2 regions of the Streptomyces griseochromogenes genome follow, and region 1 is predicted to be linked to the other one. Evidence: riboswitches for the same ligand, from Rfam matches in the RefSeq annotation. Region 1 holds a riboswitch; the other holds the start of a gene.

Region 1 (7,692 bases):
TCGGCTCGGTCGCCGCCGCGCTCGACATCCGTGACGGCGTCGTCCGTGAAGCGCGCCTTGCCCTCGGTGCAGTCGCTTCCCGTCCCTGGCGGGCCGTGGCGGCCGAGCGTGTCCTGACCGGTGCGCCGTCCGGCCCCGAGACCTACGCCGCCGCGGCGGACGCCGAGCTGACGGGCGCGCGGCCGCTGCCGCACAACGGATACAAGGTGACCCTGATGCGCAACCTCATGGTGGCCGTGCTGACCGAACTCGCCGAGGAGGCCGCCCGATGACCACCCTCACCACCGGGACACCCACGCCGACACCCTCCGTCGGCATCGCCCACACCCGCGTGGAAGGCAGGGACAAGGTCACCGGAGCGGCCCGCTACGCGGGCGAGATCCCCTTCGCCGACCTGGCGCACGGCTGGCTGGTGCTGTCCACGGTCGCCCGTGGCCGCATCCGCTCCATCGAGACCGCCACCGTCCTCGCCATGCCCGGCGTCCTCGGCGTTCTGGACCACCGCAACGCGCTGCGCCTGGAGACCGATTACGCCGGCCTGATGGGATCGAAGCCGGACCCGACCTGCGCCGTCTTCCAGCACGACCGGGTGCCGCACCTGGGCTGGCCGGTGGCGCTGGTCGTCGCCGAGACCTCCGAGCAGGCCAGGGAGGCCGCCGAGGCGCTCGTGGTGCACTACGAACAGGAGCCCCACGACGTCGACTTCACCGGCGAGCGCCCGGACGCCTACCCGCTGGACAGCCATGTGCCGGCGGTGACGGAGAAGGGCGACCTCGACGCCGAACTGGCCGCCTCGGCCGTCGTCGTGGACGCCGAGTACACCACCCCCGAAGAGCACCACAGCCCGATGGAACCCCATGCGGCGACCGCCCGCTGGGACGGCGGCCGGCTCGACGTGGTCGACTCCAACCAGGGCGCCACCTGGGTCGTCGGTGAGCTCGCGAGCCTCTTCTCGCTCGACCCGGGCTCGGTGCGCGTGCGCTCCGAACATGTCGGCGGCGGCTTCGGCAGCAAGGGCGTCCGTGCCCACCAGGTGGCCGCCGTGATGGCCGCGACCGTCCTGCGGCGCCCCGTACGGGTCGTCCTGACCCGCCGTCAGATGTTCTCGCTGGCCGGCTACCGCAGCCCCACCGCCCAGCGTGTCAGGCTCGGTGCCGACGCCGACGGACGACTGCGCGCACTGGAGCACCGCTCGCTCAGCCTCACCTCCACCGTGCACGAGTTCATCGAACCGAGCGCAGGGGTGGCGCGGGTGATGTACGACGCCGACGCCCACCACACCGCCAACCGGGTCGTACGACTCGACGTACCGACCCCGACCTGGATGCGTGCCCCGGGCGAGGCGCCGGGGTCGTTCGCGCTGGAGGCGGCACTGGACGAACTCGCGGAGAAGTGCGGCATCGACCCGATCGAGCTGCGCCTGCGCAACGAACCCGACAAGGGGCCGGTCTCCGGCCTGCCGTTCTCGGGCCGCCATCTGCCGGCGTGCTTGCGGGAGGGTGCCCGCAGGTTCGGCTGGGCTGACCGGGACCCGCGTCCCGGCGTACGCAAGGACGGCCGCCGGCTGCTCGGCACCGGCATGGCGGCCGCTTCCTTCCACGCGGGCGCCATGCCGTCCACGGCGACCGTGACCGCCCACGCGAACGGCACCTTCACCGTCCGGATCGCCGCGGCCGACATCGGCACCGGAGCCCGTACGGCCCTCACCCTGGTTGCCGCGGACGCCCTCGGCGTCCTCCCGGAGCGCGTCCGTGTGCGCATCGGCGACAGCGACTTCGGACCGGCGATGATCGCCGGAGGGTCCATGGGCACCCGCTCCTGGTCCTGGGCGGTCACCGCCGCGGCCGGCGAACTGCGCGACAGGCTGGCCCTGAGCGGCGACATCCCCCCGGAGGGCATCACCGTACGGTCGGACACCACCGAGGCCATCGGCGCCCTCGCCCCCGCCGAACGCCACTCCTTCGGGGCGCAGTTCGCCGAGGTGGCCGTGGACGTCGACACCGGCGAGGTGCGCGTGCGGCGCATGCTCGGCATCTTCGCGGCGGGCCGCATCGTCAACCCGCTGACCGCACGCGGCCAGTTCGTGGGCGGCATGATCTGGGGCATCTCCATGGCCCTGCACGAGGAGGCCGTCCGGGACCGTGCCTTCGGCGGCCATGTCGGCGCCGACCTCGCGGGCTACCACGTGGCCACGCACGCGGACGTGCCGCACATCGAGGCCGAATGGATCGACGACCCGGACCCGGGGGACCCGGTCGGGATCAAGGGCATCGGCGAGGTCGGCATCGTGGGTGCGGCCGCCGCCGTCGCCAACGCGGTCTGGCACGCGACCGGCGTACGCCACCGCAGCCTGCCGATCCGGCCGGACCGCGTCATCCAGGCCGGGGCACCCCGTGCTTGACATCGCCGAGGAGCTTTTGACCTGGGCCGAGGAGGGCCGGGACTTCGCCGTCGCCACCGTGCTCGCGGTGGGCGGCAGCGCGCCGCGCGGCCCCGGCGCCGCCCTCGCCGTCGACAGCGCGGGCACGGTCATCGGCTCGGTGTCCGGCGGTTGTGTGGAGGGCGCGGTCTACGACCTGTGCCGGGAGGCGCTCCAGACGGGCGAGAGCGTCACGGAACACTTCGGCTACAGCGACGAGGACGCCTTCGCCGTGGGACTGACCTGCGGCGGGACGATCGATGTGCTGATCACGCCGCTGGGCGGGCACGCGCCCGCCCGGACCGTCCCGGCGTCGGCCCTGTCGGCCGCGGGCCGGGGCGAACCGGTCGCCCTGGCCCGGGTCGCCCGCGGGCCGGCGGAACTGCTCGGCCGGGCCCTGCTGGTGCGAGACGACGGCACCTACGAGGGCGCTCTCGGCTCGCACCCGGAGCTGGACCGGACGGCGGCCGCCGAGGCCCGGGCGCTGCTGGAGGCGGGGCGGACCGGCACCGTGGACATCGCCGAGGACGGCTCGCACTGCCCCGGCGGCCTCACCCTGCTGGTCGAGTCGAACGTGCCGCCCCCGCGCATGATCGTCTTCGGCGCGGTGGACTTCGCGTCGGCGCTGGCGCGGGCCGGCAAGTTCCTCGGCTACCACGTGACCGTCTGCGACGCCCGCCCCGTCTTCGCCACACCTGCCCGCTTCCCCGACGCCGACGAGGTGGTCGTCGACTGGCCGCACCGCTACCTGCGCCGCACCGGGACCGACGCCCGCACGGTCCTGTGCGTGCTCACCCACGACGCGAAGTTCGACATACCGCTGCTGAAGGCGGCCCTCGGGATGCCGGTGTCGTTCGTCGGTGCGATGGGCTCGCGCCGCACCCACGAGGAACGCCATCGGCGGCTGCGGGAGGAAGGCGTGACCGAGCGCGAGTTGGCCCGGCTGCGGTCCCCGATCGGCCTTGACCTCGGCGCCCGCACCCCGGAGGAGACCGCCCTGTCGATCGTGGCGGAGATCGTCGCCGCCAGGCGCGGCGGGACGGGCGTTCCCCTGACCGGCACGAACACACCGATCCACCGTGACCGGGACCGACACGGCGGTGCGACGGCCGCCTGAGCGGCTGCCCGAGCGGCCGGGAGGCGGTCCCTCCCGGCCGCTCAGGAGTGCGGGCACAGGACGAAGTCGTCGTAGGCGCGCCGGGTCAGGTCGTCGCCGAGGCCGGTGAGCGCCTCGCGGATCCGGCGGAGGCGGGCGGGCGGCAGCTGGAGCGGGGGCTCGTCGGGCTGGTAGGTGGTGCGGACCGGATAGTCCACGCCCGGTTCGGTCGTCATCTCGATGTGGCAGCCGAGCACATGGGTGACCGGCCGGCTGTCGGCGAACTCGATCAGCCGGTCGATGCTGCGCGCGAAGGCGGGCACGTCCTGGATGTAGAGCCGCCCCGGATAGACGCTGTCACCGGTCAGCAGGAGGCCGGTGGCCGGGTCGTAGTAGGTGACCGCCGCCTCGTGGTGGCCCGGCGTGGCCAGGCACTCCAGCTCCCGGCCGCCCAGATCGACGACGGCGACGGCGTCCGGGTCCGTGTCGAACCCGAAGTACCGCCAGGCGGTGGAAAGGCCGGCGCCGACCACCGTGGTGCCGGGGCGGCCCGCGAACTGGGCGTCGCCCGCGATGTGGTCACCGTGCCCGTGGGTGTGCAGCACGAGCAGTTGGTAGTCCTCCCGGGGATGCCGGGCGAGCCAGTCCGCGAGGAGCCCGTCGACCACGTGGCGCAGCGGGAAGAACTCGGCGGACTCGGTGGCGCCGGTGTCGATGAGCACCGCCCGCTCGTTTCCGCACAGCAGGAACAGGAACGGCGCCTCGTAGTGGACCGCCATGTTCTGCCGCAGGATGAAGGTGTGCTCGTCGTACGCGTGGACCTGGATGTCCGGGTCGGTGTTGTGCTTCGCCGACGGCGAGCCGTGGATCCACCTCACGTCCAGCGGGCGCGCCCGTGGAGGGGCGCCAGTGAAGTCGATCAGCCGCGTACGGGCGTCCACGATGCCTCCGCGCGTGCGTCGTCTTGGCGGGCCGGGTACGGCGCACATCTCGTCCGGGGCAGGCACGTCCGAGCCTCCGACGGGACGCTACCACGCCGTCCTGCGGGTGAGACCGGACGGCGGCCCGCGCCGATCCCCTGGCATCCGGCCGTCACCGGCGAGTCCGGAACACCGCCGTGCGGGCCGTGACACCCGCCGGCGTCAACACGGCTCGGCGCCCTCGCCCGACCCGGCCCGCGGCGGATGCGGCACGGATGGTTCCTCGGCGAGCAGACAGGCCGTGAGCGCCGCGGTGTCGTCCTGCAACTGGTTGTGGCTGTAGGCCAGCAGGTCGTGGTGGAGCTGCTCCAGCAGCTCCCGGGGCGGCAGGGGGCCCCAGGAACGGAGGCGCTGGAGAAGGGGGTAGAAGGAGCCGGAGGAGTCGCGGGTCTCCGTGATGCCGTCCGTGTACAGCAGGATCTGGTCGCCAGGACGGAAGTCGTAGACGTCGACCTGATAGGGGTCGTCGACGAGCATGCCGAGGTTCAACGGAGGGCCCGACCGCCCTCGGTCCAGCTCACGCGCCTCGTCGCGGCGGATGAGGATGGGCGGCGGATGGCCGCAGTTGACGACGCGTACGACATGTCCCTCGGGTGGGATCTCGGCGAAGACGGCGGTCACGAACCGTTCGCCCAGCTCGCTTCCGCCGAGCCGGTCCGCCCTGCGGTCCATGCTCGTCTCCACGCGGTCCGCCAGGGAGGCGAGGTCGGGTTCGTCGTGCGCGGCCTCGCGGAACGCGCCGAGCATGGCGGCGGCGGTCTCGACCGCGAGCAGACCCTTGCCGCGGACATCGCCGATGAGCAGACGGACCCCGTACGAGGTGGGGACGGCCTCGTAGAGGTCGCCGCCGATGCGTGCCTCCGCGGCGGCGGAGAGGTAGAGGCTCTCCAGGAGAAGGTTGCCGATCCGGCGCGGAACCGGTCTGAGCAGGACGCGCTGGGCGATCTCGGCGACGAAGCGCACATCGGCGAGCGTGCGCTCACGGCGGGTCCGATGGGAGGCCAGGACCGTGCCGAGGGCACCCACCAAGGCGGTGCAGATGTAGGAGGCCACGTAGTGGCGGTCCCACAGGTACCCGACGGACCGGCCCGCGCAGCACGGAGTACCGGCCAGCACTCCTTCGAAGAGCACGGCGAACACCGTGGCGCCGGCGACCACCAGGGGCCCGTGCGCGAACGCGGCCACCAGAGGTACGGCGATCAGTGCGAAGCTCACCGGCCAGTCCACCGGCGTAAGGGGTTCGACCGCCAGAAGGGCCATGACGTACAGGATCGGAAGCCATCGCATCCACCCCGGAGGCGCGGACAGCCGAGTCCGTGCGGCCATCTCGGCCTCGGGCTCCCGAACGGCGCGCCCGTTCCTCACCAGTCGCTCCTGCGCGCGGAAGCCGTGGAAGCTGCCAGAGCGGCCCGGAAGACGTGCCCTGCGGGGGCACGGCATGCCCGACGGTTCGGCTTACGCGGCCTTCGCACTGCGGACTCCTGTCACACGACCCCGACAAGAGGTCCAGCCTCCAGCGCCGGGCCTCGGCGCACCGGTGATTGCTCCACCTGGCGGCATGTTCGTCCCGCCCGTTCGTCGCCCCTGCCGCACACGGCGCCTCGCCCCGCGACTTCGGTCCGGAGCCGGTGCGCGGGCGCGGCGTGGAGTATAGTATTCATCGACCGATGAATTAATGGTCTCGTGAAGGGCAGGACTGCCATGGAACGGACCACATGCTGTGTGGTGGGAGGCGGCCCCGCGGGCATGGTGCTCGCCCTGCTGCTGGCCCGGGCCGGAGTCGCGGTGACGGTCCTGGAGAAGCATGCCGACTTCCTGCGTGACTTCCGCGGCGACACCGTCCACCCCTCAACCCTCGCGCTGCTCGACGAATTGGGTCTGGCCGAGCGCTTCGCCCGGCTGCCGCAGCGCCGGGTACGCACCGTCCAGCTGCCCGTCGGAGCCGGCCGCTCACCGGTCACGATCTCCGACCTCACCGTGCTGCGAGGCCCCTACAACTACGTGGCGATGGTGCCCCAGTGGGATCTGCTGGACCTCCTCGTGGACGAGGCCCGGCGCGAACCGTCCTTCGACCTGAGGATGAGCACCGAGGCGACCTCCTTCCTCGTCGAGTCCGGCCGGGTGGCCGGGGTGCGCTACCGCACCGCGGACGGCCGCGCCGGCGAGCTGCGGGCCGTCCTCACCGTCGCCTGCGACGGCCGCGGCTCACTGGCCCGCTCCCGGCCGGAGCTGGGACTGCGCCGCTTCGTCTGCCCGATGGACGCCTGGTGGTTCCGCCTGCCGCGGCACGAGGGCGACCCGCGCGGACTCGTCGGCGGCGCCGGTGACCGCTTCCTGACCGCCATGATCGACCGCGGCGACTACTGGCAGTGCGCCGCGCTCATCCCCAAGGGCACCGACACACGGCGCCGCGCCGCCGGACTCGACCGATTCATGGCCGACTTCGCCGCCGCCGTGCCCTGGATCGCCGACCGAGCGGACGCCCTCGGCTCGTGGGACGAGGTCAAACTCCTCGACGTACGCCTGGACCGGCTCCGCCGCTGGCACCGTCCAGGCCTGCTGTGCATCGGCGACGCCGCGCACGCGATGTCTCCGGTCTTCGGCATCGGGATCAACCTCGCCGTCCAGGACGCCGTGGCCGCCGCCCGCTATCTGGCCGAGCCCCTGCGCCGCGGGACCGTGCGCCCGCACGACGTCCGAGGGGTACAGCGCCGCCGCCGTCCCACCACGGTGGCCACACAGGCGCTTCAACGGCTGGCCCACGCCCGCGTCATCGCTCCCGTCCTGCAAGGCCGGCCCCCGCTCGGCAGCGCGGAGCGGGCCGAGCGCCTCGTGCGCCTGCTCACCGGGTCACGATGGGCGCGCCGCCTGCCCGCGTACTTCATCGGATACGGCGCACTTCGGGAACGCCCGCCCCAAGTGGCCGTTCGTTGACCGAAGAGCCGCGGTTTCGATGCACGGCCCATCCCCGCTCCGGCCCAGCTGGTGGCACGATGGTGGTGAGCATCACCCTGATTGAGGGGACGTGGGACATGGCCGCGTCGCAATCGCCGCCCACCTCGGAATCCCACCGGCCGGGACTGAGGCGGGAGATCGGCTTTGTCGGGCTCATCTGGGCGTCCGAGGGCTCGATCATCGGATCCGGATGGCTGTTCGGCGCTCAAGGCGCCCTGGCCGCTGCGGGACCCGCGGCGATC
Region 2 (7,692 bases), 5.0 Mb from region 1:
GAACGTGCTCAGCACCACCAGGAAACGGATCCCGAAGCCGACCACCATCGCCAGCAGCACCGCGATGAAGAAGGCCGCCCAGGTGCCCGCGTCCCTGGGCAGGTACACCGGAAAACACAGGGCGCCGAAGGCGAACGGGATCACCCCCCGCCCCAGCAGCTGGAAGAAGGCCCGGCCGAGATCGGCGGCGAGCCACCACAGCTGAAGATCGGCGGGCCGGTACAGGTCGATCGCCACGTCCCCCGTACGGATGCGTTCCATCAACTCGTCCTCGACGCCGCCGCCCCCGATCGCGAGCGTCGACAAGAGCGCCTGACCGAGCCACACATACGTCAGCATCTGCGCCTGGTCGTACCCCCCGAGGTGTGGTTTCTCGTCCCAGAGCGCGCGATACGTGTACACGAGAATCAGCCCGAAGGCCGTGTTGGTGAACACCCCTGCCGCAGTCGCCGCCCGATACGTCGCGTACCGTCTGAATCCGCCCGCTGCGACGGCCACGTACAACCGTCCCGCGCCCACAGCAGTCGACCTCCCTGGACCGCTCGACACCGAAGCGCAGGAGCCTAGTCCGGAGGCCCGGCAGCCGGCCACGCATTTTCCGTGCCGGAAGCGTGACCGGAACCGGGAACGGAACGCCAGGTGCGAGAGTCTTCAAACAGGGGGCGCAGAAGGCGTACGAGGCGTACGGGAAACGTACGACGCGAAACAGGAGTCCGTGCACGACATGAGCGACGAGCCGCAGCCGCAGCAGAACGAAGGCGGAGCGCCGAAAGAACCGCTGCCGGCTGAAGGGCCCGGAGAGCAGGGGGGCCCGAGCAACCGCGAGGACGTGACCGAGGGCCGAGGGGGTTCCCGGGACGACCAGGACGGTCGGGGCGAGGGCCGGGGCCGGGATCAGGACCGGGAGGGTTCCGCTGCCCGGTCGGACCGGACGTCCGGGGACCAGACGCTTCCCGGTGCCGGTGCCGGTGCCGGTGCCGGTAGTGGTACGGGCACCGGTTCGGTGCAGGCGGCGCGGGCACGTCGGGCGGCGCTGGCCGCTCAGGCGAGCCGTGCGGGACGGACCGGCACGGACGGCCACTCGGATGAGAGCCCCCCGGCGGCCGAGGCGTCCCAGCGGCCCAAGCGCCCGGAAACGCCGGCCCAGAAGTCCGGGAAGCCTCAGGGCCCGGCGGCACCTCAGCGGTCCGACGACTCCCCGGTCTCCGGGAAGCCCAAGGGCTCCGTCGGACCTCAGCGGTCCAGGGAGTCCCAGGGGAGCGCCAAGCCTCAGGAGTCCGAGCAGCCCCCGGCGTCCGAGAGCACCCAGATTCTCCGTCGCATCAAGCCGGACGAGGCGCCCGCGACCCCGAAGGCGGACACCGCCAAGGCGGCCGCCACCCCGCAGACGGCCAAGGACGCCCCGGCGCCCGAGAGCACCCAGGTCCTCCGTCGCATCAAGCCGGACGAGGCGCCCGCGACCCCGAAGGCGGACACCGCCAAGGCGGCCGCCACCCCGCAGACGGCCAAGGACGCCCCGGCGCCCGAGAGCACCCAGGTCCTCCGCCGCGTCAAGGCCCCGCAGCAGGCCGGCCCGGCCCAGCCGCCGTCCCGGCCGACCCAGTCCGGCAAGGCGAGCGGAGCGGCCAAGGGCGCCCAGGCCGCCGCGGCCGGCGGCGCCGCCAAGGCAGCCCAGGCCGGTATGGCGGGTGCGGGTGCCGCTGCCGCTGCCGGCCGCGCCACCCCGGGCACGGCCCCCACCGACCGCACCACTTCGGGCACCGGCTCCACCAGCCGCGCCAACCCCGGCACCGGCTCCACCCCTTCGGGCACCGGTTCCACCGGCCGCGCCACCCCGGGCGCCGCCCCCACCAACCGCACCCCCGAAGCCGGCCCCGCCGACGCACCCGCCGCCCTCGCGGCCAGCGGCGGCGACGGAGGCGGAGGCAAGGGCGGCAAGAAGCCCAAGCGGCCCAAGCGGACCGGCTGGCGCCGGCTCATCCCCACCTGGCGCATGGTGCTCGGCACCTTCGTGATCGGCGTCCTGCTGATCGTCGGCCTCTTCTTCCTCGGCTACTCGCTCGTGAAGATCCCGCCGGCCAACGCCCTCGCCACCAAGCAGAGCAACGTCTACCTCTACGCCGACGGCTCCCAGCTCGCCCGCGACGGCAAGATCAACCGCGAGAGCGTCAGCCTCGCCCAGATCTCCAAGGACGCCCAGCACGCCGTCCTGGCCGCCGAGGACCGCGACTTCTACACCGAGTCCGCCGTCGACCCCAAGGCCATGCTCCGCGCCGGCTGGAACACCGCCACCGGCAAGGGCAAGCAGTCCGGCTCCACCATCACCCAGCAGTACGTGAAGAACTACTACCTGGCCCAGGAACAGACGATCACCCGCAAGGCCAAGGAATTCTTCATCTCGATCAAGCTGGACCAGAACAAGTCGAAGGACCAGATCCTCGAGGGCTACCTCAACACCAGCTACTTCGGCCGCAACGCCTACGGCATCCAGGCCGCGGCCCAGGCCTACTACGGCAGGGACGCCACCGACCTCGACCCGGCCCGCGCCGCCTACCTCGCCGCCCTCGTCAACGCCCCGAGCGAGTACGACGTCGTCGCCCACCCCGAGAACAAGTCCGCGGCCCTCGCCCGCTGGAACTACGTCCTGGACGGCATGGTCAAGAAGGGCTGGCTCAGCGAGGCCAAGCGCACCGGCATGAAGTTCCCCATGCCGAAGGAACAGACCGTCTCCACCGGCCTGTCCGGCCAGCGCGGCTACCTCGTCGAGGCGGTCAAGCACTACCTGACCACCAACAACATCATCGACCCCGACAAGCTGGCCCTGGGCGGCTACCGCATCACCACGACCTTCCAGAAGGACAAGCAGAACGCCTTCGTCAAGGCCGTGAACGACCGGCTGATGTCCAAGCTGGACAAGAAGAACAACAAGGTCGACAACAACGTCCGCGCCGGCGGAGCCTCCGTCGACCCCAAGACCGGCAAGGTCGTCGCCATGTACGGCGGCATCGACTACGTGAAGCAGTACACCAACGGTGCCACCCGCGGTGACTTCCAGGTCGGCTCCACCTTCAAGCCGTTCGTCTTCACCTCCGCGGTCCAGAACGGCTCGACCACCCAGGACGGCCAGACCGTCAGCCCCAACACCTACTACGACGGCACCAACAAGCGCCCCGTACAAGGCTGGAGCGGCGGCCCCTACGCCCCCGAGAACGAGGACTCCAAGTCCTACGGCGACATCACCGTCCGCAAGGCCACCGACCTGTCGGTCAACACCGTGTACGCCCAGATGGCCGTCGACGTCGGCCCCGCCAAGGTCAAGCAGACCGCCGTCGACCTCGGCATCCCCTCCGACACCAAGGACCTCCAGCCCTACCCGTCCATCGCCCTCGGCACCGCCACCGCCAGCGTCCTCGACATGGCCGAGGCGTACGCGACCCTCGCCAACCACGGCAGGCACGGCACGTACACGATGATCGAGAAGATCACCAAGGAGGGCACCGAACAGGTCAAGCTGCCCGACGAGCCGGTCAAGCAGGCCGTCAGCCGCGAGGCCGCCGACACCACCACCTCCGTCCTGCAGAGCGTGGTCGACAACGGCACCGCCACCGCGGCACAGGAGGCCGGCCGCCCCGCCGCGGGCAAGACCGGCACCGCCGAGGAGGACACCGCGGCCTGGTTCGCCGGCTACACCCCCGAACTCGCCACCGTCGTCTCCGTCATGGGCCAGGACCCGGTCACCGCCGGCCACAAACCGCTCTACGGCGCACTGGGCCTGCCCCGCATCAACGGCGGCGGCGCACCCACCGAGATCTGGGCCCAGTTCACCCGCAACGCACTCAAGGGCAAGCCGGTCTCCGACTTCGACCTAGAACTCCAGCAGGGCGCCGACGTCCAGGCTCCCCCCTCGCAGGCCCCGTCCACACCCGGCACCACCGGAACCCAGGACAACGGCGGCACCACCGGCACCCCCACGGACGGCGGCAAGCCGACCCACGGCACGACCGGCGGTGACACCACCGGCACCCCCACCAACGGCGGCACGACCGGCGGTACCCCCACGACGAACGGCGGTGCGACCACCGACGGCGGCGGCACCACCACCACGGGCGGCGGCACACCCGGTGGTACCGACGGCGGTGGCACGACCACCGGCGGCGGCGCACCAGGCGGTACCGACGGGGGCGGCACGACCACCGACGGCGGAACCGACGTCGGCACCACGGACGGCGGCGTCACAGCGGGCCAACCACAGTGACCGGCTAGCGACCTTCAGTGACCGCTGGTCGCCTTCAGCCCCACCACGGCGACCAGCAGCAGACAGACGAAGAAAATCCGGGCGGCGGTGACCGGCTCACCCAGCACCACCATGCCGAGCACCGCCGCCCCGGCCGCCCCGATCCCCACCCACACGCCGTACGCCGTACCGATCGGCAGGGACTTCGCGGCGTACGACAGCAACACCATGCTGGCGACGATCCCGGCACCGGTGAGCACACTGGGCACGAGCCGGGTGAATCCGTCGGTGTACTTCATCCCGATCGACCAGCCCACTTCCAGCAGACCGGCGACCACAAGCAGCACCCAGGCCACGACAAACACCTCCGAGACGAGAACGACTCTTCTTCGGTGCGTCGTCTTTGCCTGCATCCCGGTACGGCGCGTCTCGTCGGGCTCCTTCGAACATAGCAAAGGGACGACAAAAGGGGCTGGTGACAACAGTCACCAGCCCCCATCGGCCATCGAATCGACCGAATCAGAGGTACAGGCCGGTGGAGTCCTCGCCGCCCTCGAACCGGTCCGCGGCCACCGCGTGCAGATCGCGCTCCCGCATGAGCACATACGCCACGCCCCGCACCTCGACCTCGGCACGGTCCTCCGGGTCGAACAGAACACGGTCGCCGGGCTCCACCGTCCGCACGTTCTGCCCGACCGCGACGACCTCGGCCCAGGCCAGCCGCCGCCCGACCGCCGCGGTCGCGGGAATCAGGATGCCGCCGCCCGACCGCCGCTCGCCCTCACCCGTGTCCTGCTTGACCAGCACCCGGTCATGCAGCATCCGAATGGGCAGCTTGTCGTGCTGAGGGTTGCTCTGCTGGTTTCTGTTGGCGCTCACGCCTCGAACCTACCTGCCTCGGACCCGCCCGTACGACCCAGGACCACCCGCTCGACTCCGCCTTGTCAGCTCTTGCGCCGCCGTGACCCGAGGGCGAGCAGCCCCACCACACCCACGACGACAAGCGCGACAGGGACGACCCGCTCCAGCCTGGGCGCGCCCTCCTCGTCCACGAACTGCGCCCGCACCTCACTCACCACCCGATTGACCTGGACATAAGCCCGCCCGACCGTGTGATCGACATTGGCGACGACCTTGGCCTTGGCATCCCCGACGATCGTCTTCGGATGCACCCGCACCCCGATCTCGTCGAGCGTCTCGGCCAGCACGTCACGGCGGCGCTTGATGTCCGCCTCGATCTGCGCCGGGGTTCTGGTGTCCGACGTGTCCGCCACCGTACGGCCTCCGAAGTCTCCTGATGCTGTCCTGGACAGTCTGTCAGCTCCACCCCCCGCCGCGCCGCAACGCCCCCCGTTACGCTGGACCGATGAGCGAGCGACTCCAGCCCGGGGACGTGGCCCCCGCCTTCACCCTCCCGGATGCCGACGGCAACGAGGTGTCCCTTTCCTCCCACAAGGGCCGCAAGGTCATCGTCTACTTCTACCCCGCGGCCCTGACCCCCGGCTGCACCAAGCAGGCCTGCGACTTCACGGACAACCTCTCCCTCCTGGCCGGCGCCGGCTACGACGTCATCGGCATCTCTCCCGACAAGCCGGAGAAGCTGGCCAAGTTCCGCGAGCAGGAGTCCCTGAAGGTCACCCTCCTCGCCGACCCCGACAAGAAGGTCCTCGACGCCTACGGCGCCTTCGGCGAGAAGAAGAACTACGGCAAGACGTACATGGGCGTCATCCGCTCCACGGTCGTCGTGGACGAGGAGGGCAAGGTCGAACGGGCCCTGTACAACGTCCGCGCGACGGGCCACGTAGCCAAGATCATCAAGGACCTGGGGATCTGAGTCCCTGAGGGCAATTTCCTCCTGCTGAACAGCCCGCGCCGGGATGCCCCGGCGCGGGCTGTTTCCATTCCGGGCGTGACTGTCCGATAAACGGTTAGTTACTCCGTGCGAGCTGCGAATGCGCAGCCGGAACGGAGGGGGACTCGATGGGGGCCAGTGCGTACACCAAGGAGCGGCTGGAGGAGGCGGCTCGCGGGGCGCGGACGCTGTCGGAGGCGTTGGAGCGGTTAGGGGTGGACCCGAAGAGCTCGACGCGGCGGTACGTGCTCGGGCGGATGAGGAAGCTGGGAGTGGATGTGTCGCACTTCGAGCGGGAGGGGGTGAGGTGGACACGGGAAATCCTTGAGCAGGCGGTGGCCGCCTCCACGAACATGTGCGAGGTACTGCGGCGGCTCGGGCTGGAGGTCGTGGGCGGTCACCACACGCAAATCAGTCGGCGGATCAAGGCGTATGGGATCGATACTTCGCACTTCCAGGTGCCACCGCGAGGTGTCGACGCCAGGCCTCGTCGGACGGCAGAAGCCGTGCTCGTCGAGCTGCGGGACACTCAGGCCCGGCGAGTCCCGAGCGATCGTCTCAAGCAAGCGCTGCTCGCCCAGGGCCTGGAAGAGTGCTGTGCCCTGTGTGGAATCGAGGCGGTGTGGCGGGGGAAGCCGCTGCCGCTGGAGGTCGATCACATCGACGGCAACTGGCGGGACAACCGCATCGACAACCTGCGCTTCCTCTGCCCCAACTGCCATTCTGTAACGGACACTTACCGGGGGCGTGGCAGGGGTGCCCGATGAGCAGCGGTGTGCAGTACACCCGCGAGCGGCTGGAAGAAGCTGCCGCACAGTGCTCCGACGTTGACGAGGCCATCGCCTTTCTGGGTGTGCGGTCGTACGCCAACCTCCGGCGATATCTCATGAAGCGGGCAGGGGCACCGGCGCGGTAAGCGGAGCCACAACGCGAAAGGCCCTGAGGACATCCTGGTCCGTCACGAGGGCAAGCGCCGAACGGACACCGCGCTGCTGCGTCGTGCTCTCCGGGACGTGGGAGTACCGGAACGGTGCGCAGATTGTGGGGTCGAGCCGGAGTGGCTCGGCAAGCCCATGACGCTGGAGGTCGACCACGTCAACGGGGATGGGAGCGATGACCGGCGCGAGAACCTGCGGTTGCTGTGCCCCAACTGCCACGCGATCACTAGCACCTGGTGCAGGGGAGGCAGAAGGCAGCCAGCGACTCCCGGTACGATGGCAGGCGGCTAGCGGCGGTGGCGCAATGGCGACGCAGCAGACTTAGGATCTGTGGCCCCTGACCGGGCTTGAGGGTTCGAATCCCTTCCGCCGCACTTGAACGGCCTGCGAATCGTAAGTGTGATTCGCAGGCCGTTTCTGTGCCTTCAGCCCAACAACTCCCGCACCACCGGCACCAACGCCCGAAACGCCTTCCCCCGATGGCTGATCGCGTTCTTCTCCTCGGGGCTCAGCTCGGCACACGTCCGCGTCTCGCCGTCCGGCTGGAGAATCGGGTCGTACCCGAACCCGTTCGTGCCCACCGGCGCATGCCGCAGGACACCCCGCAGCTGCCCCTCGACCACCCGCTCCCTCCCGTCCGGCAGGGCGAGCGCCGCCGCGCACGCGAA

The links. Region 1 has a riboswitch for guanidine ahead of AVL59_RS19760 (MBL fold metallo-hydrolase). Riboswitches for the same ligand answer to the same signal wherever they lie in the genome.
Region 2: it holds a riboswitch for guanidine, as region 1 does, so the genes downstream of both, sugE (quaternary ammonium compound efflux SMR transporter SugE) here and AVL59_RS19760 (MBL fold metallo-hydrolase) in region 1, are expected to answer to the same signal.

Annotation. Positions count from the first base shown of each region.
Region 1 is NZ_CP016279.1:4,657,964-4,665,655, forward strand. It holds gene AVL59_RS19745 (FAD binding domain-containing protein) at 1-272, shown strand, start outside; gene AVL59_RS19750 (xanthine dehydrogenase family protein molybdopterin-binding subunit) at 269-2,401, shown strand; gene AVL59_RS19755 (XdhC family protein) at 2,394-3,536, shown strand; gene AVL59_RS19760 (MBL fold metallo-hydrolase) at 3,578-4,456, opposite strand; guanidine-III (ykkC-III) riboswitch at 4,469-4,536, opposite strand; gene AVL59_RS19765 (PP2C family protein-serine/threonine phosphatase) at 4,658-5,755, opposite strand; gene AVL59_RS19770 (FAD-dependent oxidoreductase) at 6,197-7,429, shown strand; gene AVL59_RS19775 (APC family permease) at 7,528-7,692, shown strand, end outside.
Region 2 is NZ_CP016279.1:9,683,470-9,691,161, reverse strand. It holds gene AVL59_RS42225 (ABC transporter permease) at 1-519, opposite strand, end outside; gene AVL59_RS42220 (transglycosylase domain-containing protein) at 1,682-4,255, shown strand; gene sugE (quaternary ammonium compound efflux SMR transporter SugE) at 4,270-4,590, opposite strand; guanidine-III (ykkC-III) riboswitch at 4,626-4,697, opposite strand; gene AVL59_RS42210 (GroES family chaperonin) at 4,754-5,056, opposite strand; gene AVL59_RS42205 (DUF3618 domain-containing protein) at 5,179-5,508, opposite strand; gene bcp (thioredoxin-dependent thiol peroxidase) at 5,601-6,068, shown strand; gene AVL59_RS42195 (HNH endonuclease signature motif containing protein) at 6,215-6,853, shown strand; partial or broken gene AVL59_RS42190 (HNH endonuclease) at 6,850-7,315, shown strand; tRNA gene AVL59_RS42185 (tRNA-Leu) at 7,315-7,398, shown strand; gene rdgB (RdgB/HAM1 family non-canonical purine NTP pyrophosphatase) at 7,450-7,692, opposite strand, start outside.